Regions from separate parts of the Streptomyces sp. NPDC053367 genome, predicted to be linked through region 2. Evidence: predicted binding sites of a transcription regulator. Region 2 holds the regulator's gene; each other region holds the start of a gene.

Region 1 (9,417 bases), on a different contig from region 2:
GCGGGGTTCGGGGCGGGGGACTGCGAGGATCCGGCGCCATGACAGTAGTAGTACAAAATGATAAAAGTCGGGCGAGGGAGCAGGGGCGGGGGCAGGGGCGCTCGCTCGGGCGGACCCGCGGTGCCCGGGCCGGTGGTCCGCGTGACCGTGACCTCCATGGCCGCAGACCGCGTGTCCCTCGTCTGCGGGCCCGGATCGCGCTCGCCGTGCTGGCCGCCGCCGCGGTCGCCTCGGGCTGCGCGGACGGGGGCGGCTCCGGCGGTTCCGGTGGCCCCGGCGATACCGGCGGGCCGGTGGGTGCCGACGCCCCGGGCGCCTCGCGCGGCGCGCGGGGCGAGGCGCCTCCGGCGCCCGGCCGGCAGCCGCACCTGAAGGCCGCCCCGGCCCGCGCCCTGGAGGTGTACGCCGCGCGGCTGCACGCCGAACACACCGCCCGCGTGGCCGCCGCGAAACGCTGGGGGCTGAAGAAGGTGCCGCTCAGGGCCCCGGCCCCGCCCGCCACGAAGCCGGAGATCACCACCCGCGAGGGCTTCGAGGTCGACGGTCACGAGGAGCTGGGTCTCCCGCCGGTCTTCACCACGGTCCCGACCGAGCAGAAGGTCGTCTTCCTCACCATCGACGACGGCGCCGAGAAGGACCCGGCGTTCCTGCGCATGATGAGCGAGCTGCGGATCCCGTACACCGCCTTCCTCAGCGACTATCTGATCAAGAAGGACTACGGGTACTTCAAGCGGATGCAGGACCGCGGCACCGGCCTCAACAACCACACCCTGCACCACCCCTACCTGCCCGGACTGTCGTACGCCCGCCAGAAGCGCGAGATCTGCGGCATGCAGGACGTCATCGAGAAGCGCTACGGCGAGCGCCCCGTCCTGTTCCGGCCGCCCTTCGGCAGCTACAACAGGGACACGCTGCGCGCCGCGAAGGCCTGCGGCGTGAAGTACGCCCCCCTCTGGAACGAGGAGGTCTTCGTCGACCGCTGGGACTACCGCGAGTGGGACCGCAGTCTCCATCCCGGCGACATCGTCCTCAGCCACTTCCGGGGACGGGACGCCTGGAAGGGCACGATGCCCGACATGATCCGCCGGTTCCTGCGGAAGGTCACGGACGAGGGGTACGCGGTGGCCCGGCTGGAGGACTACCTGTGACGGTGTGGCGGCTGATCGCGGGCACCCTCGCCGTGACCGCCCTGCTGACGGGCTGCACCCGGTCCGCCGACCACCCCGCCGCACGCACGTCGCCGACGGCGGCGGGTGCACCGGCCGATGAGGCTCGCAGGGCTCACGGCGCCGACTCCCGGGGGGCCGGCTCGCGCGCCGGCGCCCCCCGCACCGCCGCGCCCGCTCACTCCGGCGCGCCTGAAGCGACCGGCCGGCGCGCCCGCGCGCCGCAGCCCGCGTACCGCCGTTGGGGTCTCACCGCCCCCCTCGCGCGACCGCCGCACCCCGTCGACCGGCCACGGCCGCAGGGGGCCCACGGGGCCGGTCCGGTCGTCGTCGAGCGGGTGCGGACCCGGGACCGGGTCGTGTTCCTGACGTACGACGACGGGGCCGAGCGGGACCCCCGGTTCGTCGACCTCGTCCGGGAACTGCGGCTCCCGGTCAGCCTGTTCCTCACCGACACCGTCGCAGGGCCGGGTTACGCGCACTTCGCGCGGCTGCGCGCGGTAGGTGCGAGCGTGCAGAACCACACCCTCGACCACACCTACCTGCGCGGCCTGCCGTACGCCGGGCAGCGGGCCGCGATCTGCGGCCAGCAGGACAAGCTCCGGGCCCGCTTCGGCGTCCGCCCCCGCCTCTTCCGCCCGCCCTACGGCGCGTACGACACCACCACGCTGCGGGCGGCCGCCGACTGCGGCGTCACGGCGGTCGTCCGGTGGGGCGCCACGGTCACCGACACCGAGGCACCCGCGGGGCTGGCCCCGGGCATGATCGTCTCCCTGCCCGCCGACGAACCCACGGCCGCGCCACTGCGCGAGCGCACGGTCGCCGTCCTGCGGGAGATCCAGCGCGCGGGACTGACGGTGGGAAGGCTGGAGGACTACCTGTAGGACCCCGCGGGGAGCACCTTCCGGCGCCGTCGGGACCACCCGGGGACGCTGCCCGCGTCCGCCGCGCCGCACGGCAATTGGCACTCCGCTTGACCGAGTGCTAATCGCGGTCATAGTCTCGGCTCTGGCACTCCCCCTAGGAGAGTGCCAACAACGCGACGGGCAGGTCCGGCACCCGCGACGACGGATCGACCTGGTCGCCACCTCAGACAGTTAACCCCGTGAGATCTCCGAAGGGGGAGGTCGGATCGTGACGACCGCCAGCTCCAAGGTTGCCATCAAGCCGCTCGAGGACCGCATCGTGGTCCAGCCGCTGGACGCCGAGCAGACCACGGCCTCTGGCCTGGTCATTCCGGACACCGCCAAGGAGAAGCCCCAGGAGGGCGTCGTCCTGGCCGTGGGCCCGGGCCGCTTCGAGGACGGCAACCGTCTTCCGCTCGACGTCTCCGTCGGCGACGTCGTTCTCTACAGCAAGTACGGCGGCACCGAGGTGAAGTACAACGGCGAGGAGTACCTCGTCCTCTCGGCTCGCGACGTGCTCGCGATCGTCGAGAAGTAAGTCACCTCGCTTCACCCGAAGCACCTCGAAGCACCTTTTTGCTTCCACTGCGCCCCTGGCCCCCGCGACCGATAAGAAGCCGGGCGCCCGGGGCGCAGTTTCTTTACCGCAGACTTTCCGAGAGGGCTCCCGCTGCCATGGCGAAGATCCTGAAGTTCGACGAGGACGCCCGTCGCGCCCTCGAGCGCGGCGTCAACAAGCTCGCCGACACCGTCAAGGTGACCATCGGTCCCAAGGGCCGCAACGTCGTCATCGACAAGAAGTTCGGCGCCCCCACCATCACCAACGACGGTGTGACCATCGCCCGTGAGGTCGAGGTCGAGGACCCGTACGAGAACCTCGGCGCCCAGCTGGTGAAGGAGGTGGCGACCAAGACCAACGACATCGCGGGTGACGGTACGACCACCGCCACCGTGCTGGCCCAGGCGCTCGTCCGCGAGGGCCTGAAGAACGTAGCCGCCGGTGCCTCCCCGGCCGCCCTGAAGAAGGGCATCGACGCGGCCGTGGCCGCGGTCTCCGAGGAGCTCCTCGCGACCGCCCGCCCGATCGACGAGAAGTCCGACATCGCCGCCGTGGCCGGCCTGTCCGCCCAGGACAGCCAGGTCGGCGAGCTCATCGCCGAGGCGATGGACAAGGTCGGCAAGGACGGTGTCATCACCGTCGAGGAGTCCAACACCTTCGGTCTGGAGCTGGACTTCACCGAGGGCATGGCCTTCGACAAGGGCTACCTGTCGCCGTACTTCGTGACGGACCAGGAGCGCATGGAGGCCGTCCTGGAGGACCCCTACATCCTCATCAACCAGGGCAAGATCTCCTCCATCCAGGACCTGCTGCCGCTGCTGGAGAAGGTCATCCAGGCGGGTGCCTCCAAGCCGCTGCTGATCATCGCCGAGGACGTCGAGGGCGAGGCCCTGTCGACCCTCGTCGTGAACAAGATCCGCGGCACCTTCAACGCGGTCGCGGTCAAGGCCCCCGGCTTCGGTGACCGCCGCAAGGCGATGCTGCAGGACATGGCCGTCCTCACCGGCGCCACGGTCATCTCCGAGGAGGTCGGCCTCAAGCTCGACCAGGTCGGCCTGGACGTGCTGGGCTCCGCCCGCCGCGTCACCGTCACCAAGGACGACACCACCATCGTCGACGGTGCCGGCAACTCCGCCGACGTCCAGGGCCGCGTCGCCCAGATCAAGGCCGAGATCGAGAACACCGACTCCGACTGGGACCGCGAGAAGCTCCAGGAGCGCCTCGCGAAGCTGGCCGGCGGCGTGTGCGTGATCAAGGTCGGCGCCGCCACCGAGGTGGAGCTGAAGGAGAAGAAGCACCGTCTGGAGGACGCCATCTCCGCGACCCGCGCCGCGGTCGAGGAGGGCATCGTCTCCGGTGGTGGCTCCGCTCTGGTCCACGCCGTCAAGGTCCTCGAGGGCAACCTGGGCAAGGAGGGCGACGAGGCCACCGGTGTCTCCGTCGTCCGCCGCGCCGCCGTCGAGCCGCTGCGCTGGATCGCCGAGAACGCCGGCCTGGAGGGCTACGTCATCACCTCCAAGGTCGCCGAGCTCGACAAGGGCCAGGGCTTCAACGCCGCCACCGGCGAGTACGGCGACCTGCTCAAGCAGGGCGTCATCGACCCGGTCAAGGTCACCCGCTCCGCCCTGGAGAACGCCGCCTCCATCGCCTCCCTCCTGCTCACGACCGAGACCCTGGTCGTCGAGAAGAAGGAAGAGGAGGAGCCGGCCGCCGGTGGTCACAGCCACGGCCACGCTCACTGATCGCGGTAACGCGAGGTCCCGAAGGCCCGGCACCCCGGTGGGGGTGCCGGGCCTTCCGGCTGCCCCGCCCTCCGGGCGGACGACGGGAACCGTCGGACAGGCCCTGGAGCCCTACATCTCCAGCTGGTCCAGCACACCCAGCTGCGCCATCAGCCCCAGCCGGTCGTACGACCACCAGCCCTCGACGATCTTCCCGTCGCCCCCGCACCGGAAGACCGTCGTGCCGGCCATGCTGCACTCCCTGCCGGTGGCCGCGACCCCCAGGAAGTCACCCTTGTGGGTGCCCTTCCAGAACCACCGCGCGCACACCCGGTCGCCGTCCGCGATCAGGTCCTCCACCGTGAACGTGAAATCGAACGCCCCGCGCCACATCTCCATCTCGCGCCGGATGTCGTCCCGCCCGAGGGTGTCCTGCTCGTTGGCCGGGTCGTGGTCGTGGTAGTGCTCCGCGATCAGGTCGTCGAGCGGCGGAAGCTCGCCCGTCGTCCCCATCGTCTCCAGCAGCCGCCGCACGTTCGACGCGTACAGCTGCTCGTCCCGGACGACCTCCAGATCGGTGAACGTCGGCATCTCGTCGCAGAGGGCGACCATGTCGCGGAAGATCCTGTCGGTCTCCGGAAGGTTCGAGTTCCGCATCGCCTCCTCGTACGACGGGAACTCCACGATCTCGATGTAGTGCGACGCGTCCGACCGGTCCTTGCCGATCACGTTGTGCGTCGCGGTCCGCTTCCCCCTGGTCTGCTCGACCCACGTGTCCATCAGCCGGTTCATCTCGTCGAACCGGCTGGTCTTGCAGTCGATGAGCTGTACGAACGTCATGGCGCCGCCTCCGGTCCCCCGTGGGGTCCGTCCCGACAGCTCCATTCTCCACCGCGCCGCCGCGCCCGGCCTACTGTGGCCCGTACTTCCGCCCCGTCCGGGACGTCACCCCGCCCAGCAGCCCGCGCGGGACCACCTTCACCACCCCCATCAGCGCCTTGTACCGCGGGTCCGGGATCGACAGCGACTTGCCCCGGTGCAGATCGGCCAGCGCCGACGCGACCAGCTTGTCGGCGTCGAGCCACATCCAGCCGGGGATGTTGTCGGTGCCCATCCCGGCCCGCTGGTGGAACTCCGTGCGCACGAACCCCGGGCACAGCGCCATCAACCGCACACCGCTGCCCGCCAGATCGCGCGCCGCCCCCTGCGTGAACTGCACGACCCACGCCTTGGACGCGCCGTACGTCCCGCGCGGCACGAACGCCGCCACCGAGGCCACGTTCACGACACCGCCGCGCCCGCGCTCCCGCATCGCGTCCGTCGCCGCCGAGGTCAGCCGGAGCACCGCCTCGCAGTGCACCTTGAGCATCCGCAGCTCGTCCTCCAGGGACACCTCCAGATAGCGGCCCTTGTTGCCGAAGCCGGCGTTGTTGACCAGCAGGTCGACCGCCCGCTTCCGGTCGGACAGCCGGGCCCCGACGGCGTCGATGCCCGCGTCCGTCGCCAGGTCGGCCACCAGCACCTCCGCCTCGATGCCGTGCCGGTCGTGCAGCTCGGTCGCCTGTTCGGCGAGCCGCTTCGCGTCCCGCGCCACCAGGACGAGGTCGTGCCCGTCCGCCGCCAGCCGCCGTGCGAAGGCGGCACCGATACCCGCGGTCGATCCCGTAATCAGAGCCGTTGTCATGCCGCAAGGTTATGGCCGGACCGGACGGATCGGTTCCCCGCACGCCGCCCGCCCGCTCCGCCCGTACGGCGCCCCCGGGCCGGCTGGGCCGCGGAGGCGCAGGGCCGGCTTCATGACGCTCCGTGCACATGGGTCGAGCGTCCTCGATCACGGCCGCCCGGGCATCGGGGAGCGACCCCACCTCACCCCCGAGCCGACCCGGGCCGTGCTCCGGGGGTTGTCCCCCAGGAGCCGTGCGGCGCCCGCGAAGAAAGGTGACTGCGTCTCAGACGAGAGCGTCTCGCGCGTGACGGCTCGTCAGTCTCCGTGACTCAGGCAGCGTCTGTCGCCACCGCTCAGCTCTCCAGGACCGCCCGGCAGTTGCCGCCCGTACTCGGCGTGGCCGTGCTGGGATGCAGCTGCCGCCGGTACTCGGCCTGGCCGTGCTGCGACGCAGTTGCCGCTGTTACTCGGCCTGGCCGTGCTGCGACGCAGTTGCCGCTGTTACTCGGCCTGGCCGTGCCGCGACGCAGTTGCCTACCGCTGCTCGACCCGCCCGGCCGCCGTGTACTTGCGCGCCGCCGCCAGCAGCTCCGGATGCAGCGCCTCACCGGCCGGCAGCACCCGCGGCAGCAGGTCGCGACGGGTGGTCTCGGCCCGGAACGCCAGGGCGACCGTCACGTCGTGGTCCGGCCGGTGCACGATCTCGACCGGGTCGCCGGCCCGTATCCCGCCCGGCTCGATCACCCGCAGATAGGCCCCCGGCGCCCCACGCTCGGTGAACCGCTTCACCCACCGCTCCTCGCCCAGATGGGCCTGGAAGGTGCGGCACGGGATCCGCCCGCAGGTGACCTCCAGCACCACCTCGGGCCCGATCCGCCAGCGCTCGCCGATCAGCGCGCCGGAGACGTCCAGGCCGAGGGTGGTGAGGTTCTCGCCGAACGCGCCGCAGGCCAGCTCGCGGCCCAGCTCGACCTCCCAGGCGTCGAGATCCTCCCGGGCCACCGCGTACACGGCCTGGTCGTCGCCGCCGTGATGCCGGGTGTCGCACACCGAGTCGCCGGCCAGCCCGCTCGCGCCGACCCCCTTCGGGCCCGGTGCCGCCACCCGCACCGGCCCCTGCGCCGGCCGCTTGTCGATGCCGGTCAGCCCTTCCGGCTGGTCGGTGTACGGGACGCGCGTCGCCCTGCCCAGGTTCACGGAAAGAAGCTTCATGGCCGCACGGTAGGGCGCCGACGGTCAAAGCGTCGACGCATTATTCGCGGCCGCACCCAAGGGCGGCTTATGCTCGAAGGGTGATCGAGGCCCGACATCTCCGTGTGCTGCGCGCTGTGGCCGCCACCGGCTCCTTCTCGGCGGCGGGGCGCGAGCTGGGCTGCACCCAGCCCGCCGTCAGCCAGCAGATGAAGGCCCTGGAGGCGTCCGTCGGCACCCCGCTGCTGGTGCGCGGCGGCCGCGAGATGCGGCTGACGCAGGCGGGCGAGGCCCTGGTGCGGCACGCCGCTGGCATCCTCGCCGGGCTGACCGCCGCCGAGGAGGAGGTCGCGGCCATCGCCGGGCTGCGCGCCGGCCGGGTCCGCCTCGTCTCCTTCCCCAGCGGCAGCTCCACCCTGGTCCCCACCGCGCTCGCCGCCCTGCGCGCCGCGCACCCGGGCACCCGGGTGTCCCTGGTCGAGGCCGAGCCGCCGCGCTCGGTGGAGATGCTCCGGGAGGGCGACTGCGACATCGCGCTGGCCTTCCGCTACGAGGACGCGGCGGGCGTACAGGAAGGGGAGTGGGACGACCTCGTCGTGCGGCCCCTGCTGACGGACCGTCTGGTGGCGCTCGTGCCCGAGCGCAACCGGCTGGCCCGGGCCGGGTCCGTGGCGATCGGGGAACTCGCCGACGAGCCCTGGATCGCGGGCTGCCCGCGCTGCCGCGGCCAGCTCGTGGAGGTCTGCGAGAAGGCGGGCTTCACGCCGCGCATCGACTTCGCCACCGACGACTACCCGGCCGTGGTCGGCCTGGTCGGCGCAGGTCTCGGCGTCGCCGTACTGCCCCAGCTGGCCATCGAGTCCGTACGGCCCCGAGGGGCGCGCGCGGTGACGCTGGAGCCGGCGGTGCGCCGCGAGATCGTCGCCCTCACGCTGCCCGACCTGGCCCAGGTCCCGGCCGTGACGGCCACGTTGGACCAGCTGGCGACCGCCGCGGGCCGTAAGTAGGGCGGGCGGCGCAAGAAGAGAGGGGCACACACACGCGTGCCCCTATGTCTCCGGAGAGAGCGTCTGCCTCGGGGGAGACACTCCCCCAGGTGCGGACGTCTCAGAAGAAACGTTCCTTCAAGTGTTCGAGACGGCGTCGCCGCCGGGAGCCGAAGCCGTCACCAGACGGTGGCGTGCCCGGCCCATGAGTTCCTCGCGCTCGTCCTCGGTCAACCCGCCCCACACGCCGTACGGTTCGCGCACCGCCAGCGCGTGTGCCGCGCACTGCGCGCGGACCGGGCACCTCATGCAGACCTCTTTGGCCGAGTTCTCACGAGCACTCCGGGCCGCCCCGCGCTCGCCCTCGGGATGGAAGAAGAGCGAGCTGTCCACTCCGCGACAGGCAGCCAGGAGCTGCCAGTCCCACAGGTCCGCGTTCGGTCCGGGAAGGCGGGAGAAATCTGCCATTGCGTGACCCCTTGTAGCCGTTCTGAGCGGATACGGTGCCCACGACCGTACAACTACGATCTAAGGAGATGAAAATATGACTCATTGCGAATCTAGCCTCGGACACCAGCAAAAGGGAAGAAAATGGGCCGAATGGGGCACGGTTGTGATGAAACGTTGAGGGTCTGCCGTTCATGTCTCCACCGTGTCCGCCCCCTCACGTAGAGTGCCGAAGATGGCAGACGGCCCCGTAACTCTTTCGAGTGACCGTCGTTGAGAGTGCGAGGCGGTTGAAAACACAAGCGCTCGGGCAGGCGTCCGAGACGGTCGACCGCACAGGTGACGATTCGTACCAGCCTGGAGGCTCAAGGTGACGCGCATCAGCTGCGGAGGGCGGCCATGACTTCCGTCCTCGTCTGCGACGACTCCCCGCTTGCCCGAGAGGCGCTCCGCCGCGCGGTCGCGACCGTGCCCGGTGTCGAGCGCGTGACGACGGCGGCCAACGGCGAGGAAGTCCTCCGCCGCTGGGGTGCCGACCGCTCGGACCTGATTCTGATGGACGTACGCATGCCCGGTCTGGGCGGCGTCGAGACCGTTCGGCGGCTGCTGTCCGCCGACCCCGGGGCGCGCATCATCATGCTCACCGTCGCGGAAGACCTGGACGGCGTCGCGCTCGCGGTCGCCGCGGGTGCCCGGGGATACCTCCACAAGGACGCCTCGCGCGCGGAGCTGCGGGCGACGGTGACCCAGGCGCTCGCCGACCCGACGTGGCGGCT
Region 2 (9,417 bases):
CGAGTCTGAAGCTGAAGCGGCCGGTGGTGGAGCGGGAGTACCGGCACCTGCTGGAGGAGATGTACGAGGGGACGCGCGAGGCGTAGGGGCGGCGCGGGTCGTGCGGCGGCTGCGGCTTCGCCGTGGTTCGTCGCACGGTTCCCGGCGCCTCTGGGGACGTGCCTCCAGGGGCGCGTCCCCAGGGGCGAGCCCCGCAGATAACGCGTCAAAACGGTCGTGCGTAGCACAGTTGTCGCCCCTCGTGGTCCACTTCCGTAACTCCTTGCTTCCGGACATGCTCCGTCTGTCACTCTGACGGCAGACCGAGGTCAATACGTCCGGGGAGTTGTCCATGAGGGCCATTCCGGTGCAGCGGGAGACCGCTGCCTCCGCGCGACCCTCCGAGCTCCGCACGAAGCTGGCCGGAGGCCCGCTCACGCCCGGGACCGCGCGGGCGCTGGCGCGGGCCGCGTTCCAGGAGTGGGTGCCGGACGGGGAGCGGCAGGTCGCCGACGCGCTGGTCGTCGTCAGCGAGCTGGTCACCAACGCCGTCGTCCACGCCGGCACGGACGTCGAGCTGTACTGCCGGCTGGAGGACGGCTGCGGGGCCCTCGTCGTCGAGGTCACCGACCGGCACCCGGCCCGCCCACCGCGGGACACGCCCACCGAGGCACACGAGTACGGGCGGGGCCTGCGCCTGGTCGCGGGGCTCGCCGAGGCGTGGGGCGTCACCTACCGCAAGGGCGCCAAGACGGTGTGGGCTCGGCTGACCCCCGAGGACAGCGGCGGCTGTGCGCCCGAGGGCGCGCTGGACGCCGCGGCCCTCCTCGCGCCGGAGGGCCGCTGCGCCGAGCACGACGGGGACTGGCTCGGCCGCGGCGCGCTGTCCTTCCTCGCCGAGGCCTCCGACCTGCTCGCCGGGCAGCTCGACGAGAACCTGGTCGCCGCCCTCACCGGGCAGCTGCTCGTGCCACGGCTGGCCGACTGGTGCGCGATCTGGCTGGAGGACGAGGTCACCGGACGCGGCTGGAGCGAGGGCGGCGGGCTGCCCGGGCCGCGCCTCGGCCGGGTCTGGCACGGCTGCGAGGACCGTATCGAGGAACTGCGCGAGGCCCTGGAGAAGGAGCCGCCCCGCCCCTCCGACGGCCTGCGCTCGGGGCCCGAGGCATACCCCTGGCCCGGCGCCGCCCTCGCCCCCGGCGCCCCGCACGGCTCCGCGCTCGCCTACCGGCTGATCGCCGGCGGACGCCCGCTGGGCACCCTCGTCATCGGCCGCGCCGGCATCCTGCGCTTCCCCGACGAGATCACCGGCCTGGTCGAGGACCTCGCCCGCCGGGTCGCCCTGGCGATCGGCGCGGCCCGCCAGTACGCCCGCCAGGCCACCATCAGCGCCGTCCTCCAGCGCGGCCTGTTGCCCGGCGCGGTCGCGGAGATCCCGGGGGTGCGCAGCGCGCTCGTCTACGAGCCGTGCGACAAGGGCGGCCCGAGCGGGGACTTCTACGACCTCTTCCCGGCCGGGCACGGCCGCTGGTGCTTCGCCGTCGGCGACGTCCAGGGCAAGGGACCCGAGGCGGCCGTCGTCATCGGCCTCGCCCGGCCCTGGCTGCGGCTGCTGGCCCGCGAGGGCTACCGCGTCGCCGACGTCCTGGACCGCCTCAACCAGCTCCTCCTCGACGACGCCACCGAGGCCGCCGACGCCGCCGCCCGCGCCCTCGCCGGACCCGCCGTGCCCGGCGACGGGCCGCAGACCCGGTTCCTGTCCCTCCTCTACGGCGAACTCGTGCCGTTGGAGGGCGGCGGGGTCCGCTGCACCCTGGCCTCCGCCGGCCACCCGCTGCCCCTGCTGCTGGGGCGGGACGGCGGCGTCCGTACGGTGGCGCGGCCGCAGACCCTGCTCGGGGTCGTCGAGGACGAGACGTACACCAGCGACACCTTCGAGCTGCGGCCCGGCGACAGCCTGCTGTGCGTCACGGACGGGGTCACCGAGCGGCGCGACGGCATCCGCCAGTTCGACGACGGCGACGGCCTCGCCACCGCCCTCACCGGGTGCGCCGGGCTGGAGGCGGAGCTGATCGCGGAACGCATCCGCCGGCTCGTCCACGACTTCGGCGACCAGCCGCCCGAGGACGACCTGGCGCTGCTGGTGCTGCAGGCCGAATAGAGCCGGCCGCACAGAGCCGGCCGCACAGAGCCGGCCGCACAGAGCCGGCCGCACAGAGCCGGCCGCACAGAGCCGGCCGCACAGAGCCGGCCGCACAGAGCCGCCACGGACATGGGGGACACTGGAGGACATGCCTTCCGCACTCCCCGACGGCGAGCCCGTCCCCGCCGACGGCGCGCTGCCCGCGTCCGCGCTCGCCGGGGCGGCCGACCGACCCCTCGGCTTCTACCTGCACGTCCCGTACTGCGCGACCCGCTGCGGCTACTGCGACTTCAACACCTACACCGCGACCGAGCTGCGCGGCAGCGGCGGAGTGCTGGCCTCCCGCGACAACTACGCCGAGACCCTGGTCGACGAGATCCGCCTGGCGCGCAAGGTCCTCGGCGACGACCCGCGCGAGGTCCGCACGGTCTTCGTCGGCGGCGGCACGCCGACCCTGCTGGCCGCCGGTGATCTCGTACGGATGCTGGGGGCGATCCGTGACGAGTTCGGCCTCGCACCCGACGCGGAGGTGACCACGGAGGCCAACCCGGAGTCGGTCGACCCGGCGTATCTCGCGGCGTTGCGCGAAGGCGGCTTCAACCGGGTCTCCTTCGGCATGCAGAGCGCCCGGCAGCACGTGCTGAAGGTCCTGGACCGCACCCACACCCCCGGGCGCCCCGAGGCGTGCGTGGCCGAGGCCCGCGCGGCGGGCTTCGAGCACGTCAACCTCGACCTGATCTACGGCACCCCCGGCGAGTCCGACGACGACTGGCGGGCGTCCCTGGAGGCCGCGCTGGGCGCCGGCCCGGACCACGTCAGCGCGTACGCGCTGATCGTCGAGGAGGGCACCCAGCTCGCGCGCCGCATCCGGCGGGGCGAGGTCCCGATGACCGACGACGACGTCCACGCGGACCGCTACCTCATCGCGGAGGACATGCTCACCGCGGCGGGCCTCGACTGGTACGAGGTCTCCAACTGGGCCGCCTCCGAGGCGGGCCGCTGCCTGCACAACGAGCTCTACTGGCGCGGCGCCGACTGGTGGGGCGCGGGCCCCGGCGCCCACAGCCACGTCGGCGGGGTGCGCTGGTGGAACGCCAAGCATCCGGGAGCGTACGCCGCCGCCCTCGCGGAGGGCCGCTCCCCGGGCGCGGGCCGTGAGCTGCTGTCCGAGGAGGACCGCCGGGTGGAGCGGATCCTGCTGGAGCTGCGGCTGCGGGAGGGAGTGCCCTTGTCACTGCTGCGGGAGCAGGGGCTGGCGGCTTCCCGGCGGGCGCTGACCGAGGGACTGCTCCAGCAGGGGCCGTACGACGAGGGGCGCGCGGCGCTGACCCTGCGGGGACGGCTGCTGGCGGACGCGGTGGTGCGGGACCTGGTGGACTGATCACTCCCGCGAGTGAATCCCCCCTGAACGCCGGTTCGGTCCCTAACCTGGTTCATGGGCTGCCGCCGTACACGCGGCGGCGGAGAGCGGAGGGCCACGGAGATGACCGCTGTGGATGATCGCCGGGTGCATGAGGCCTTCGAGAACCTGGAGGTTCCCGAGGGCTTCAAGGCTGAGCTCATCCGGGGGGAAATCGTGATGATGGCCGGGCCCGACAAGGTCCATAACCGCATCGTGCAGTCGGTGCAGGACCAGATCCCTGCGCACCGGTGGGAGCGGCTGCAGACTCAGGACGTGGCCTTCCCGAGCGAAAGCAGTGAACCGCAGCCCGACCTGGTGGTCATGGAGATCGGCGCGGACGACAGCCCTGGGCGGCTCGTGCCCGCTCCGGCGGTGACGATGCTGGTCGAGGTCGTCTCCAGGACGAGCGTGCACAGGGACTATGTCGAGAAGCGGTCCGTCTATGCGGCGGGCGGCGTCCCCGTGTACCTGATCATCGATCCCTTCCAGGCGAAATGCCTGGTGCTGAGCGAGCCGGTCGGCAGCGGGACAGCGGCCGACTATCAGTCCGAACGGACCCGGAAGTTCGGTGATCCCGTGCCGCTGCCGATCGTGGACGTCACCCTCGACACGAGTACGTTCGGGACCCTCCCGCCCCTCACGGCTGCACCGTGACGAAGTCGATCAGCTCCTCCACCCTCCCCAGCAGATCCGGCTCCAGGTCCTTGTAGGAGCCCACCCGCTTCAGGATCGCCTGCCACACCGCGCCCGTGTTGTCCGAGGGCCAGCCCAGGGCCCGGCACACGCCCGTCTTCCAGTCCTGGCCGTGCGGGACCTTCGGCCACGCCGCGATGCCCAGGGACGACGGCTTCACCGCCTCCCAGATGTCGATGTACGGGTGGCCCACGACCAGGGCGTGCTCGCTGGTCACCCGCTGCGCGATGCGCCACTCCTTCGAGCCCGGCACCAGGTGGTCCACCAGCACCCCCAGCCGCGCGTCCGGGCCCGGCGCGAACTCCTCGACGATCCCCGGCAGGTCGTCGACGCCCTCCAGGTACTCCACGACCACGCCCTCGATGCGCAGGTCGTCGCCCCAGACCTTCTCGACCAGCTCCGCGTCGTGGCGGCCCTCCACGTAGATGCGGCCGGCGCGGGCCACGCGGGCCCGGGCGCCGGGGACCGCGACCGAGCCGGACGCCGTACGGGTGGGCCGTACGGGCGCGGCGGACGGTCGTACGAGCGTCACCACCCGGCCCTCCAGCAGGAAGCCGCGCGGCTCCAGCGGGAACACGCGGTGCTTGCCGAAGCGGTCCTCCAGGGTCACCGTGCCCGCCTCGCAGCGGATCACCGCGCCGCAGAAGCCGGTGCCGGGCTCCTCGACCACCAGACCGGGCTCGGCCGGGACCTCGGGGACGGGCTGCGGCTTCTTCCAGGGAGGTGTCAGGTCGGCGGAGTACTGGCGCATTCGGATGACGATAGGAACAAGCGCGGGGGCCTTCAGGGCGACACGCCGAAGCGGGCCGCCAGCTCGTCGCGCTGACGCCGTACGAAGGCCGCGTCCACGACCGCTCCGTGGCCGGGCACGTACAGCGCGTCCTCGCCGCCGAAGGCCAGGAGGCGGTCCAGGGCGTCGGGCCAGCGGGCCGGTACCGCGTCCGGCCCCGCCTGGGGTTCGCCGGACTCCTCGACCAGGTCGCCGCAGAACACCACCTCGGGGGAGCCGGGCACCAGGACCGCGAGGTCGTGGGCGGTGTGGCCGGGGCCGACGTTGGCGAGCAGGACCTGGCGGCCGCCGCCGAGGTCCAGCGTCCACTCGCCGGTGACGTGGTGGCCGGGCGCGCTCAGGGCGTCCGCCGCCTCGGTCGCGGCCTCCTCGTCCAGGCCGTTGCCGACCGCGTCCGCGCGCAGCTCCTCGCGGGCGTGCCGGGACGTCAGCGCCGCGGCCACGCCCACCGCGCCGAACACCTCGGTGCCGTCGAGGGCCGCCGCCCCGAAGACGTGGTCGAAGTGGGGGTGCGTCAGCGCGAGATGGGTCACACGTCCGCCGAACAGCCACTCGGCGCGGGCCCGCAGCTCCGCCCCCTCCCGCAGGCTCGAACCCGCGTCGATCAGCAGCGCCGCGCCCTCCCCGACGACCAGCCCGGCCGTGCAGTCCCAGCGCGGCAGGCGGCACCGGCCGACCCCGGCCGCCAGCCGCTCCCAGCCCAGCTCTTCCCAAGTCACCGTCATACGGCGACGCTATCGGTGGCACCGTCACCTGGCGCGGCGGTGCGGTACCTGCCTTGCCGGAAGCCCGCCCGACCGCCGTACACTGGGCCGGTAAGGCTGGCACTCGAATGCTCAGAGTGCCAGGGGAAGCGCCGAGGTGACGACTTCTGGAGGTGTGCGCATGCTCAGTGAACGAAGGCTCCAGGTGCTGCGCGCCATCGTCCAGGACTACGTCGGCACCGAGGAGCCGGTCGGTTCCAAGGCGCTCACCGAGCGGCACAACCTGGGCGTGTCCCCGGCGACCGTGCGCAACGACATGGCGGCCCTGGAGGACGAGGGCTACATCGCGCAGCCGCACACCAGCGCCGGGCGCATCCCCACCGACAAGGGCTACCGGCTCTTCGTCGACAAGCTCGCCGAGGTCAAGCCGCTCACCGCGCCGGAGCGGCGCGCGATCCAGAACTTCCTCGACGGCGCCGTCGACCTCGACGACGTCGTGGCCCGCACGGTGCGGCTGCTGGCGCAGCTCACCCGGCAGGTGGCCGTCGTGCAGTACCCGTCGCTGACCCGGTCCACGGTCCGGCACGTGGAGCTGCTGTCGATGGCCCCGGCCCGGGTGATGCTGGTCCTGATCACCGACACCGGGCGGGTCGAGCAGCGGATGGTCGACTGCCCGGCGCCGTTCGGCGAGGCCTCGCTCGCGGATCTGCGGGCGCGGCTGAACAGCCGGGTCGCGGGCCGTCGCTTCACGGACGTGCCGCAGCTGGTGCAGGATCTGCCGGAGGCCTTCGAGCCGGAGGACCGCGGTACGGTCCAGACGGTGCTCTCCACCCTCCTGGAGACACTCGTCGAACAGACAGAGGAGCGGCTGATGATCGGCGGCACCGCCAATCTGACCCGCTTCGGACATGACTTCCCCCTCACCATCCGTCCCGTCCTGGAGGCCCTGGAGGAGCAGGTCGTGCTCCTCAAGCTCCTGGGCGAGGCGAAGGATTCGGGCATGACCGTGCGCATCGGTCACGAGAACGCCCATGAGGGACTCAACTCCACGTCGGTGGTGTCGGTCGGCTACGGTTCGGGCGGCGAGGCAGTCGCCAAGCTCGGCGTGGTCGGACCGACCCGCATGGATTACCCGGGAACGATGGGAGCGGTACGCGCAGTGGCACGGTACGTCGGACAGATCCTGGCGGAGTCGTAAGTGGCCACGGACTATTACGCCGTTCTCGGCGTGCGCCGCGACGCGTCGCAGGAAGAGATCAAGAAGGCCTTCCGCCGGCTCGCTCGCGAGCTGCACCCGGACGTCAACCCCGATCCGAAGACCCAGGAGCGGTTCAAGGAGATCAACGCCGCTTACGAGGTGCTGTCGGACCCGCAGAAGAAGCAGGTCTACGACCTCGGCGGCGACCCGCTCTCGCAGTCCGGCGGCGCCGGCGCGGGCGGCTTCGGGGCGGGCGGCTTCGGCAACTTCTCCGACATCATGGACGCCTTCTTCGGTACGGCGTCCCAGCGCGGGCCGAGGTCGCGGACGCGGCGCGGCCAGGACGCGATGATCCGGATCGAGGTCGAGCTGGACGAGGCGGCCTTCGGCACGACCAAGGACATCCAGGTCGACACGGCCGTCGTCTGCAACACCTGCAACGGCGAGGGCGCCGCGCCCGGCACCTCCGCGCAGACCTGTGACATGTGCCGCGGCCGCGGTGAGGTCTCCCAGGTCACCCGGTCCTTCCTTGGCCAGGTCATGACCTCGCGGCCCTGCCCCCAGTGCCAGGGCTTCGGCACCGTCGTGCCGACCCCGTGCCCGGAGTGCGCGGGCGACGGCCGGGTCCGCTCCCGGCGCACCCTCACGGTCAAGATCCCGGCCGGTGTGGACAACGGCACCCGCATCCAGCTCGCCGGCGAGGGCGAGGTCGGCCCGGGCGGCGGCCCGGCCGGTGACCTCTACGTCGAGATCCACGAGCTGCCGCACTCGCAGTTCCAGCGCCGCGGCGACGACCTGCACTGCACGGTCACCCTGCCCATGACGGCGGCGTCCCTCGGCACGAAGGTGCCGCTGGAGACGCTGGACGGCATGGAGGAGGTCGACATCCGGCCCGGCACCCAGTCCGGCCAGTCGATCCCGCTGCACGGGCGCGGCGTCACCCACCTGCGCGGCGGCGGCCGGGGCGACCTGATCGTCCACGTCGAGGTCCAGACCCCGACCAAGCTCGACCCGGAGCAGGAACGCCTGCTGCGCGAGCTGGCCAAGCTCCGCGGCGAGGAACGGCCCCAGGGGCAGTTCCAGCCGGGGCAGCAGGGGTTGTTCTCTCGGCTGAAGGACGCGTTCAACGGGCGGACCTGAGGGGGCTGGGGCCGGGGGTCCGGGGGTTGGCCCCCGGGTGGGCGCAGTCGGCCGGGGCAGCAGGGGTTGTTCTCTCGGCTGAAGGACGCGTTGAGCGGTCGCTGACGGGGGCTGGGGTGTGCCGCCCACAGTCGCCGAGTGGTCCGGGTCGGCCCGGGAAATGTTGGCTTATGCCAAGGGGAAGGGCCGATTCGGACTTGTTCGGAGGACGTGACAACATGCGGTCATGTCCTCCGCGCTGACCGGTCTCCTCTCCTGTCCGATCGTGCAGGCCCCCATGGCGGGCGGCGTCTCCGTGCCGCGGCTCGCCGCCGCCGTGTCCGAGGCCGGCGGGCTGGGGTTCCTGGCCGCCGGGTACAAGACGGCCGACGGCATGTACCAGGAGATCAAGCAGCTGCGGAGCCTGACCTCCCGGCCCTTCGGCGTGAACCTCTTCCTGCCGCACCCGGAGTACGCGGACCCCGCGGCCGTCGGCGTCTACGCCCACCAGCTCGCCGGTGAGGCCGCCTGGTACGAGACCGAGCTGGGCGACCCGGACAGCGGCCGCGACGACGGCTTCGACACCAAGCTGGCCGTCCTGCTCGACAACCCGGTCCCGGCGGTCTCCTTCCACTTCGGCGTGCCCGCCCCCGAGGCGCTCCAGGCCCTGCGCCGGGCCGGGACGGTCACCCTGGTGACCGCGACCAGCGTCGACGAGGCGCTCGCGGTGGAGCGGGCCGGCGCCGACGCGGTGATCGTCCAGGGCGTCGAGGCCGGCGGGCACCAGGGCACCCACCGGGACCTGCCCGACACCGACGGGTCGGGCATCGGGCTGCTGGCCCTTCTCGCGCAGGTCCGCGAAGCCGTCTCCCTGCCGCTCGTCGCCGCCGGCGGCATCATGCGGGGCGGCCAGATCGCCGCCGTCCTCGCCGCGGGCGCGAGCGCCGCCCAGCTCGGCACCGCGTTCCTCCCCACCGACGAGTCCGGAGCGCACGCCCTGCACAAGCAGGCCCTGACCAACCCCCTGTTCGTGCGCACCGAGCTGACGCGGGCGTTCTCCGGGCGCCCGGCGCGCGGCCTGGTGAACCGATTCCTGCGGGAGCACGGCCCGTACGCGCCCGCCGCCTACCCCGACGTCCACCACCTCACCGCGCCGCTGCGCAAGGCCGCCGCCGCGGCGGGCGACGCCCAGGGCATGGCGCTGTGGGCGGGACAGGGCCACCGCCTGGCGCGCGCGATGCCCGCGGGGCGGCTGGTGGAGGTACTGGTGGCCGAACTGGCCGCCGCGTGCACAACGTTGTCGGACCTGCCCCTGCAAGGAGGAACCCAGCGATGACGGCTCCGGTGTTCGTGGTCGAGCAACTCGGTCACGGGGGACCCGAGTTCGTG
Region 3 (9,417 bases), on a different contig from region 2:
GCCGCTGCTGCCGGTGCCCGCCGACGTGGCCGGGAAGCCCAATCTGAACCCGGGCTGGACCAAGCTCGTCAAGGCCGACAACCTGGCGCGCGAGCTGGGCGTCACCGGCGGGCTGTACATCAAGGACGACTCCGGCAACCCGACCCACTCCTTCAAGGACCGGGTCGTGGCGCAGGCCCTAGAGGCCGCCCGCGCCTTCGGCTTCACCACTCTCTCGTGCTCCTCCACCGGCAACCTCGCCGGTGCCGTCGGCGCCGCCGCCGCGCGGGCCGGCTTCCGCTCGTGCGTGTTCATCCCGCACGACCTGGAGCAGGGCAAGGTCGTCATGGCCGCGGTCTACGGCGGCGAGCTCGTCGGCATCGAGGGCAACTACGACGACGTCAACCGCTTCTGCTCCGAGCTCATCGGCGACCCGGCGGGCGAGGGCTGGGGCTTCGTCAACGTCAACCTGCGCCCGTACTACGCGGAGGGCTCCAAGACCCTCGCGTACGAGATCTGCGAGCAGCTGGGCTGGAAGCTGCCGGACCAGATCGTGGTGCCCATCGCTTCCGGGTCGCAGCTGACGAAGATCGACAAGGGGCTCCAGGAGCTGATCAAGCTCGGGCTCGTCGAGGACCGGCCATACAAGATCTTCGGCGCGCAGGCCGAGGGCTGCTCGCCGGTGTCCACCGCCTTCAAGGCCGGGCACGACGTGGTGCGGCCGCAGAAGCCGGACACCATCGCCAAGTCGCTGGCCATCGGCAACCCCGCCGACGGACCGTACGTCCTGGACATCGCGCGCCGTACGGGCGGCTCGGTGGAGGACGTGACCGACCCCCAGATCGTGGACGCCATCAAGCTGCTCGCCCGCACCGAGGGCATCTTCGCCGAGACGGCCGGCGGTGTGACCGTCGGCGTCACCAGGAAGCTGATCGAGAGCGGTGTTCTCGACCCCTCGCTGACGACCGTCGTCCTCAACACCGGTGACGGTCTGAAGACCCTCGACGCGGTGGCCGGCACCGGTCTGACCGCCACCATCCGCCCCACCCTGGACTCCTTCCGAGAGGCTGGCCTCGCATGAGCGTGACCGTCCGCATCCCGACCATCCTGCGCACCTACACCGGCGGTCGGGCAGAGGTTCCCGCCGAGGGCGCGACCCTCGCCGAGGTCATCGCCGACCTGGAGAAGAACCACACGGGCATCGCCGCCCGGGTGCTCGACGACCAGGGCAAGCTGCGCCGGTTCGTGAACGTGTACGTCAACGACGACGACGTGCGCTTCGAGCAGGGGCTCCAGACCGAGACCCCGGACGGTGCCGGCGTCTCCATCATTCCGGCGGTCGCCGGCGGCTGAGACCCGCCCGCCCATTACCTTCGGTAAGGGTCGTCACCGAGAGTTCAACGAATTGCCCCCTCCGTGAGAGAAGCGGAGGGGGCAATTCTGTATGGTTGAGCGCGGTAGAGTTGGGGAAGCCAGCCGTCTTCCGTATGCCGGGCGCATATGAGTTCCGCTAGAGGAACCGTCGAGAACCGACGAGAAGCAGCCAAAGTGCCCGATGGTTTTGCGCCTTTCGCTCCTTATGCGCGGCCCGACTTGCCCTGAATCAGGGTGAATTCTTGGTAAATTCCCGAACGCTCGCGTCCTGAATTCTCGTCCGATTGACCTGTTGCAGACGGCAGTTGGACAGATACATTCAGCCGCGGTCGACGCGTTCCGGCGCACGCCCCCGACCGATGGGGGGTGAGGTCTGACCCGGGTCCGCGAAGTGTGGATCTGTGCAAGGGCCAGTAATAGGGGAGTTAGGCATGGCTCAGGGCACCGTCAAGTGGTTCAACGCGGAGAAGGGGTACGGCTTCATCGCGGTCGACGGTGGTGCGGACGTCTTCGTCCACTACAGCGCGATTCAGATGGACGGCTACCGCACCCTGGAAGAGGGCCAGCGGGTCGAGTTCGAGATCTCGCAGGGTCAGAAGGGCCCGCAGGCCGACATGGTTCGCGTCACCGCCTGAACGATTCTTTCCGGCGAAGGGCCCGCATCCGCTCAGGGTGCGGGCCCTTCGCCTTGCCCGCGTCCTGTCCGGGTCCCCGTCCGGGCCCTGTCCGGTCCTGCTCTGCCCTCCGGTGCCCTCCCCTCCCCGCTCGCCCCGGCCGGCCGCTGTTCGCCTGCGGCTGATCGGCCCCGCCCGGGGGGCTCGAACCCCGAGAGGCGCTTGCACTCGCAGGGGGCGAGTGCTAATCATTGGCGTTAGCACTCTGAAGGTGAGAGTGACAGCGAAGGACCGGGTCGGTGAGGCCCGCAGGCCGGGTGGGGCAAGGAACCACGAGGCGTGCGAGCCGTCCGTCGCGGGCGCGGGCGCGGTCCGAAGGAATCACCCCCAGTCCTGGAGGGACCACTTCACATGGCCAAGATCATCGCGTTCGACGAGGAGGCGCGGCGCGGCCTCGAGCGCGGCATGAACCAGCTCGCGGACGCCGTCAAGGTGACGCTCGGCCCCAAGGGTCGCAACGTCGTCCTCGAGAAGAAGTGGGGCGCCCCCACGATCACCAACGATGGTGTCTCCATCGCCAAGGAGATCGAGCTCGAGGACCCGTACGAGAAGATCGGCGCCGAGCTGGTCAAGGAAGTCGCCAAGAAGACGGACGACGTCGCCGGTGACGGTACGACCACCGCGACCGTGCTCGCCCAGGCGCTGGTCCGCGAGGGCCTGCGCAACGTGGCCGCCGGTGCCAACCCGATGGCTCTGAAGCGCGGTATCGAGAAGGCCGTCGAGGCCGTCTCCGGTGCGCTGCTCGACCAGGCCAAGGAGGTCGAGACCAAGGAGCAGATCGCCTCCACCGCCTCCATCTCCGCCGCCGACACCCAGATCGGCGAGCTCATCGCCGAGGCCATGGACAAGGTCGGCAAGGAAGGCGTCATCACCGTCGAGGAGTCGCAGACCTTCGGTCTGGAGCTCGAGCTCACCGAGGGCATGCGCTTCGACAAGGGCTACATCTCCGCCTACTTCGCGACCGACATGGAGCGCATGGAGGCGGTGCTCGAGGACCCGTACATCCTCATCGCCAACTCCAAGATCTCCTCGGTCAAGGACCTGCTCCCGCTCCTGGAGAAGGTCATGCAGTCGGGCAAGCCGCTGCTGATCATCGCCGAGGACGTCGAGGGCGAGGCCCTGTCGACCCTGGTCGTCAACAAGATCCGCGGCACCTTCAAGTCCGTCGCCGTCAAGGCCCCGGGCTTCGGTGACCGCCGCAAGGCCATGCTCGGCGACATCGCCATCCTCACGGGCGGCGAGGTCATCTCCGAGGAGGTCGGCCTCAAGCTGGAGAACGCGACCCTGGACCTCCTGGGCCGCGCCCGCAAGGTCGTCATCACCAAGGACGAGACCACCATCGTCGACGGTGCCGGCTCCTCCGACCAGGTCAACGGCCGCGTCAACCAGATCCGCGCCGAGATCGAGAACAGCGACTCCGACTACGACCGCGAGAAGCTGCAGGAGCGCCTGGCGAAGCTCGCCGGCGGTGTCGCGGTCATCAAGGCCGGTGCCGCCACCGAGGTGGAGCTCAAGGAGCGCAAGCACCGCATCGAGGACGCCGTCCGCAACGCGAAGGCCGCCGTCGAGGAGGGCATCGTCGCCGGTGGTGGCGTGGCCCTGCTGCAGGCCTCCCAGGTCTTCGAGAAGCTGGAGCTGGAGGGCGACGAGGCCACCGGTGCCGCCGCCGTCAAGCTGGCGCTCGAGGCCCCGCTGAAGCAGATCGCCGTCAACGCCGGCCTCGAGGGCGGCGTCGTGGTGGAGAAGGTCCGCAACCTCACCCCGGGCCACGGCCTGAACGCCGCGACCGGTGAGTACGTCGACCTGGTCGCCGAGGGCATCATCGACCCGGCCAAGGTGACGCGCTCCGCGCTGCAGAACGCCGCGTCGATCGCCGCGCTGTTCCTCACCACCGAGGCCGTCATCGCCGACAAGCCGGAGAAGGCCGCCGCGCCGGCCGGCGGCGGCATGCCGGGCGGTGACATGGACTTCTGATCGGCCTCCGGCTGATCGCCTGTCCTTCGCGAGGGCGGCACTCCCTGTCCGTGACAGGGGGCGCCGCCCTTCGGCGTGTCCAGGGTCATAACCGGGGCCGTAGGCGCTTACTTAAGAACCTGCAACAATGCACACTCACATACCGTGTGGTTTCACCGTTGCCCGAGCTTGAGGAGCGCCCCCCGTGAGCGTCACCGAGTCCCCCGCGTCCCGCGCCGCCGAGGTGCTGTCCCGGCCGATCACGCTGAACGGCCTCACCGTCCCCAACCGGATCGTGATGGCGCCCATGACCCGTATGTTCTCCCCCGGCGGCATACCCGGCGAGAACGTCCGCTCCTACTACGCCCGCCGTGCCGCGGCCGGTGTGGGCCTGATCGTCACCGAGGGCACCTACGTCGGCCACGAGTCGGCCGGCAACAGCAACCGCGTCCCCCGCTTCCACGGCGAGGAGCAGCTGGCGGCCTGGGCGAAGGTGGCCGAGGACGTCCACGCGGCCGGCGGCACGATCGTCCCGCAGCTGTGGCACATCGGCATGGTCCGCGAGCAGGGCGACGGCCCGTTCCCGGACGCCCCCGCCATGGGCCCCTCCGGGCTGGTCACCGCGGGTGCCGTGCCCACCGGCAGGGCCATGACGCAGCAGGACCTCGACGACGTGATCGCGGCGTTCGCCCGGGCCGCCGCGGACGCCGAGCGCATCGGCTTCGACGGCGTGGAGATCCACGGCGCCCACGGCTACCTCATCGACCAGTTCCTGTGGGCCGGCACCAACCGCCGTACCGACGCCTACGGCGGTGACGCGGTGGCCCGCACCCGGTTCGCGGCGGAGATCGTGGCGGCCGTGCGGGAGGCCGTCTCCCCCGACTTCCCCGTCATCTTCCGCTACTCGCAGTGGAAGCAGCAGGAGTACACCGCCCGCCTCGCCGAGACACCCGAGGAGCTGGAGGCCGTCCTCAGCCCGCTCGCGGCGGCCGGTGTCGACGTCTTCCACGCCTCCACCCGGCGCTACTGGCTGCCCGAGTTCGACGGCTCCGACCTGAATCTGGCCGGCTGGACGAAGAAGCTCACCGGCAAGCCGGTCATCTCCGTCGGCTCGGTCGGCCTCGACGGCGACTTCATCAAGGCATTCCAGGGCGAGGGCGCGGCGCTCGGCAGCCTCGACAACCTCCTCGACCGGCTGGAGGCCGACGAGTTCGACATGGTCGCCGTCGGCCGCGCGCTGCTGCAGGACCCCGAGTGGGCGGCCAAGGTGCTCGCCGGCCGGATGGACGAGCTCGCGCCGTACGACGCGGCGGCGCTGAAGACCCTCAGCTGACGTTCACAGGTTGCCGTTCAGCGGCTCGATGTCGACGCGGACCGGGGTGCCCCACACGCGCAGCACCTCGTAGTCCGTGAACTCGTGGACGAGCCGGTACGCCATCGCGGCCCGCGGACCGCGCCGCTGGGCCGCGAGGTAGAGCTCCGCCTCGCGCCGGTCCCGCCGGGGCGTGCCGCACAGCTGCCACTCCTGGCCGTTCCACAGCTCCGGCAGCCAGCGCTGCTGGGGCTGCGGCCGGTCCTCGCGCACCCCGTACCGCGACGGCGCGGTCTCCGCGGGCCGGGGCGCGGCCGGACCGTTGATCTCGGCCCGCCGCGCCGCCCTTCTGCGCGTCTCGCACAGCAGGCACAGATCGGGTGCCGCGGTGTCGACGGGCCCGTTGGGGTGCTCGGCGCAGCGGGTCGCGGGCGCCGCGGTGGAAATGCCCTCCTCCAGCAGGTCCAGCGCCCGCCGCAGGTCCCCCTTCACCTCGTGCAGCCTGGCGTCGGGTGTGTCGGCGGTCAGCGCCTCCCCGTGCTCGCCGAGTAGACGCAGGGCACGGCCGAGGGCGGTGAGCTGGGCGTGGTTCATGTTGTCCCAGGGTAGGCGGTGGCGGCGCCGATGAGTTTGCGGTGGCGTCTCGGTCTACTTCCTGGAGACGACTTCAGGAGGAGCCACATGAGTCAGCTGGTGCGTGTCCAGAATCTCTGTGTGTCGGGTGACGGGTTCGCGGCCGGGGAGGGCCAGAGCCTGGAGCGGCCGTTCGGGCATGCCGATCCGCGGGAGATGTTCTCGTGGGCCGGGGCCACGGCGAGCTGGCCGAACCGGACGGAGCCCGGCGGGAGCCGGGGGCTCGACGACTACTTCACCCGGGACTTCCGCCGCAACATCGGAGCCGAGATCATGGGCCGCAACAAGTTCGGGCCTCAGCGCGGCCCGTGGCAGGACCACGAGTGGCAGGGGTGGTGGGGCGACGAGCCTCCGTTCCGTACGCCGGTGTTCGTCATGACGCACCATCCGCGGCCCTCGTTCACGCTGTCCGACACCACCTTCCACTTCGTCGACGGTGATCCGGCCACCGTCCTGCGGCTGGCCCGGGAGGCCGCGCAGGGCAAGGACGTGCGGCTGGGCGGCGGCGCCACCACGGTGCGGGAGTTCCTCGACGCCGACCTCGTCGACACCCTGCACGTGGCGGTCTCACCGGGCGTGAAGCTCGGCTCGGGGGTGCGGCTGTGGGAGTCCTCCGACGAACTGCTCGACCGGTTCCACCGCGAGGTCGTGCCCAGCCCCAGCGGGGTCACGCACCATCTGTTCTGGAGGAAGTGAGCGCGGCCCGCAGGCGGCCGCCGGACTCCTCCAGGAGGCGGGCGGCCGTCGCCCCGTCCACCCCGGCCAGGATGGTGAGGATCGCGTCCTTCACCCCGCCGTCGGTCGCCGCCAGCGCCGACTCGATCTCGGCGTCCGTGGCGCCGGTCGCCAGGGCGACGATCCGGCGGGAGCGGGCGCGCAGCTTCTCGTTGGAGGCCCGTACGTCGACCATGAGGTTCCCGTAGGTCTTGCCGAGCCGGATCATGGTGATCGTCGAGATCATGTTGAGGACGAGCTTCTGGGCCGTGCCCGCCTTGAGCCGCGTCGAGCCGGTGATCAGCTCGGGGCCCGTCACGATCTCGATGCCGTGCTCCGCGGCGGCGGCCAGCGGGCTGCCGGTGTTGCAGGACAGGCCCACGGTGAGGGCGCCCAGGGCCCGGGCGTGCTCCACCGCCGCGACGGCGTACGGTGTGCGGCCCGAGGCCGAGACGCCGATCACCGTGTCCTCGGCGTCGAGCTTGAGGGCGTCCAGGTCCGCCCGCGCCAGTTCCCCGGAGTCCTCCGCGCCCTCCACGGAGGTCACCATCGCCTGCGGGCCGCCCGCGATCAGGCCGACGACCTGGGCGGGATCGGTGTTGAAGGTCGGCGGGCACTCGGAGGCGTCCAGGACGCCGAGCCGGCCCGCGGTGCCGGCGCCCGCGTAGATCAGGCGGCCCCCGTGGGCCATGCGCCGGCTCACGGCGTCGATCGCGGCGGCGATCTCCGGCAGGCGTCCGGCCACCGCGGCCGGGACCGTCGCGTCGCCCGTGTTCATCAGGCGGGCGATCTCCAGGGTGGGGAGGCGGTCGATGTCCGCGAGTTCCGGGCGGAAGGCTTCTGTGGCGAGGGTGTCCAGGCGGAGGTCTTCGGGGTTCATGGGGGCGGCTCTCTCCGGGTTCCTAAGACAGGGAGCACTAGCGGCGGTGCCGATGGGCCAGTGCCTCGTACGACGCCGCCAGCGCCGGGGCCGCGGTGTCGTAGGTCCGCTGCATCACGCCCACGAACAGGCAGTCCACCACGAGGAGTTGGCTGGTCCGCGATGACATCGCCGCCGGTCTCAGCTCTGTCTCGCGGGCCGTGGAGGTCGTCAGGACGTGGTCGGCGTACTGGGTGACGGGGGAGTCGGGGCGGCCGGTGACGGCGACCGTCGTGGCGCCGTGCTCGAAGGCGACACGGAGGGGTTCTATGACGTCGCCGGTCGAGCCCGAGTGGGTGATGGCGATCGCCACGTCCCCGGCCCGCAGCTGCACCGCGTTGGTCACCGCGAGGTGGGGGTCGCTGTGGGCGTGGGCTATCAGCCCTATGCGCAGGAGCTTCTGGGTGAGGTCCTGGGCGACCAGGCCCGAGGCCCCTATGCCGTAGACGTCGATGCGGCGGGCGGCGGCGGCCGCGGCGACGGCGGCGCCGAGCTGCGCGGTGTCCAGGGCGGCCGCGGTGTCGGCGAGGGTCTGCTGCTCGTCGTAGGCGAGCTTCGCCACCACGTCGGCGATGGGGTCGTCGACGGCGATGTCGGTGGTGATGGACGGCGCCCGCCCGGACTGCTGTTGGGCGGCCAGCCCGGCGAGGGCGAGGCGGAGGTCGCGGTAGCCGGGGTAGCCGAGGAGGCGGGCGGTGCGGACGACGGTGGCCTCGCTGGTGCCGGTCAGTTCGGCGAGGCCGGTGACCGTGAGGGCCGCACAGCCGGCCGGGTCGCTCGCGACGGCCTCGGCGACGCGCTGCATGGAGCGGGTCATCGAGGGGGCGAGGGTACGGACCTTGGCGGCGAGGGCGGCCGGTGCGGGCGCGGTGCCGCCCGTGCCGCCGCCCGACGGGGAGAAAGTTTCCTTCAGTGCACGGGTCACCCGTGAAAGATATTTTCGGCTCGGTGTCGCGGTCAAGAGTGCGCACAATGGGACCTATGGAAGCCCTCAGCCCCCTGGAACAGGCCCTGCACGCTGCCCGCGCGCTGGTGCTCGCCGATCTGATGGCGGGACGGGTCGCCGAGGCGGACGTCGTCTCGATGGTCGAGGAGTCCGTCGCGCAGCGCCGCTGGTGGGTCGAGCAGTGGCCGGAGGGCGTCGGCTATGTCGCCGGGCTGGTCGCCCAGGACGTCCAGGACGCGCTCCTGGAGCGGTACGGGCGCTGGCCGTTGTGCCCGGTGTGCGGATCCGGTGACCCGCACTCGCTGGACGTCGAGCCCGAACTGGGGCCCGACCCGCACTGGGTGTGCCACAAGGCCGGTGTGCGGGTGGCCCGCGTCGGCACGCTGGGCGCGGCCGGCGGGGCCACGTCCTCGTGACCGTCTACATCGACCCGCCGCAGTGGCCGGGGCACGGCCGTATGTGGTCGCACCTGGTCAGCGACGTCTCGTACGACGAACTCCACCGCTTCGCCGACCGTCTCGGCGTGCCGCGCCGCGCCTTCGAACGCGACCACTACGACATCCCCGCGCACCGCTACCCCGACGCGGTGCGGGCGGGCGCCGTGGAGGTCAGCAGCCGCGAGGTGGTGCGGCTGCTGCACGGCGCGGGGCTGCGCAGGAGGAAGAGCCGTCTCGCGTAGCGGTCAGTCCTTCAGCTCGAACACCAGCAGCTCGCCCGTGTCGCCCTTCTCGCCGACCTGGACGAAGCCCGTGCGGGTGACGACCGCCTGGGAGGCGAGGTTGTCCCGGTCGATCGTGGCGATCAGGGTCGTGACGTCCTCGCGGTCCAGCGCCCAGCGCGTCAGCGCGCCCAGCGCCTCGGTGGCGTAGCCCTGGCCGCGGGCGGACTCGGCGAGGTCGTAGCCGACCTCCAC

The links. The regulator HrcA, encoded in region 2, represses chaperone genes, less so after heat shock. The targets are predictions, from matches to a motif close to TTNGCACTCNGNNNNNCNGAGTGCNAA.
Region 1: a site for HrcA is predicted at 2,128-2,154, ahead of groES (co-chaperone GroES). Genes of this name have one in related genera too.
Region 3: a site for HrcA is predicted at 2,225-2,251, ahead of groL (chaperonin GroEL). Genes of this name have one in related genera too.

The regions. Positions count from the first base shown of each region.
Region 1 covers NZ_JBITYN010000009.1:333,772-343,188, forward strand. Annotated here, with positions in the region: gene ACIGXJ_RS26240 (polysaccharide deacetylase family protein) at 39-1,148, shown strand; gene ACIGXJ_RS26245 (polysaccharide deacetylase family protein) at 1,145-2,050, shown strand; gene groES (co-chaperone GroES) at 2,301-2,609, shown strand; gene groL (chaperonin GroEL) at 2,747-4,372, shown strand; gene ACIGXJ_RS26260 (ester cyclase) at 4,484-5,191, opposite strand; gene ACIGXJ_RS26265 (SDR family NAD(P)-dependent oxidoreductase) at 5,262-6,035, opposite strand; gene ACIGXJ_RS26270 (MOSC domain-containing protein) at 6,552-7,229, opposite strand; gene ACIGXJ_RS26275 (LysR family transcriptional regulator) at 7,310-8,215, shown strand; gene ACIGXJ_RS26280 (WhiB family transcriptional regulator) at 8,333-8,662, opposite strand; gene ACIGXJ_RS26285 (response regulator transcription factor) at 9,041-9,417, shown strand, end outside.
Region 2 covers NZ_JBITYN010000001.1:901,052-910,468, reverse strand. Annotated here, with positions in the region: gene ACIGXJ_RS04225 (AMP-dependent synthetase/ligase) at 1-86, shown strand, start outside; gene ACIGXJ_RS04220 (SpoIIE family protein phosphatase) at 332-2,140, shown strand; gene hemW (radical SAM family heme chaperone HemW) at 2,271-3,503, shown strand; gene ACIGXJ_RS04210 (Uma2 family endonuclease) at 3,606-4,178, shown strand; gene ACIGXJ_RS04205 (DUF3097 domain-containing protein) at 4,162-4,968, opposite strand; gene ACIGXJ_RS04200 (MBL fold metallo-hydrolase) at 5,001-5,732, opposite strand; gene hrcA (heat-inducible transcriptional repressor HrcA) at 5,893-6,909, shown strand; gene dnaJ (molecular chaperone DnaJ) at 6,910-8,049, shown strand; gene ACIGXJ_RS04185 (nitronate monooxygenase) at 8,276-9,364, shown strand; gene ACIGXJ_RS04180 (16S rRNA (uracil(1498)-N(3))-methyltransferase) at 9,361-9,417, shown strand, end outside.
Region 3 covers NZ_JBITYN010000007.1:378,748-388,164, reverse strand. Annotated here, with positions in the region: gene thrC (threonine synthase) at 1-1,060, shown strand, start outside; gene ACIGXJ_RS21750 (MoaD/ThiS family protein) at 1,057-1,332, shown strand; gene ACIGXJ_RS21745 (cold-shock protein) at 1,785-1,988, shown strand; gene groL (chaperonin GroEL) at 2,379-4,001, shown strand; gene ACIGXJ_RS21735 (NADH:flavin oxidoreductase) at 4,186-5,313, shown strand; gene ACIGXJ_RS21730 (hypothetical protein) at 5,317-5,886, opposite strand; gene ACIGXJ_RS21725 (dihydrofolate reductase family protein) at 5,974-6,621, shown strand; gene murQ (N-acetylmuramic acid 6-phosphate etherase) at 6,593-7,519, opposite strand; gene ACIGXJ_RS21715 (MurR/RpiR family transcriptional regulator) at 7,557-8,483, opposite strand; gene ACIGXJ_RS21710 (hypothetical protein) at 8,540-8,920, shown strand; gene ACIGXJ_RS21705 (DUF4031 domain-containing protein) at 8,917-9,183, shown strand; gene ACIGXJ_RS21700 (GNAT family N-acetyltransferase) at 9,187-9,417, opposite strand, start outside.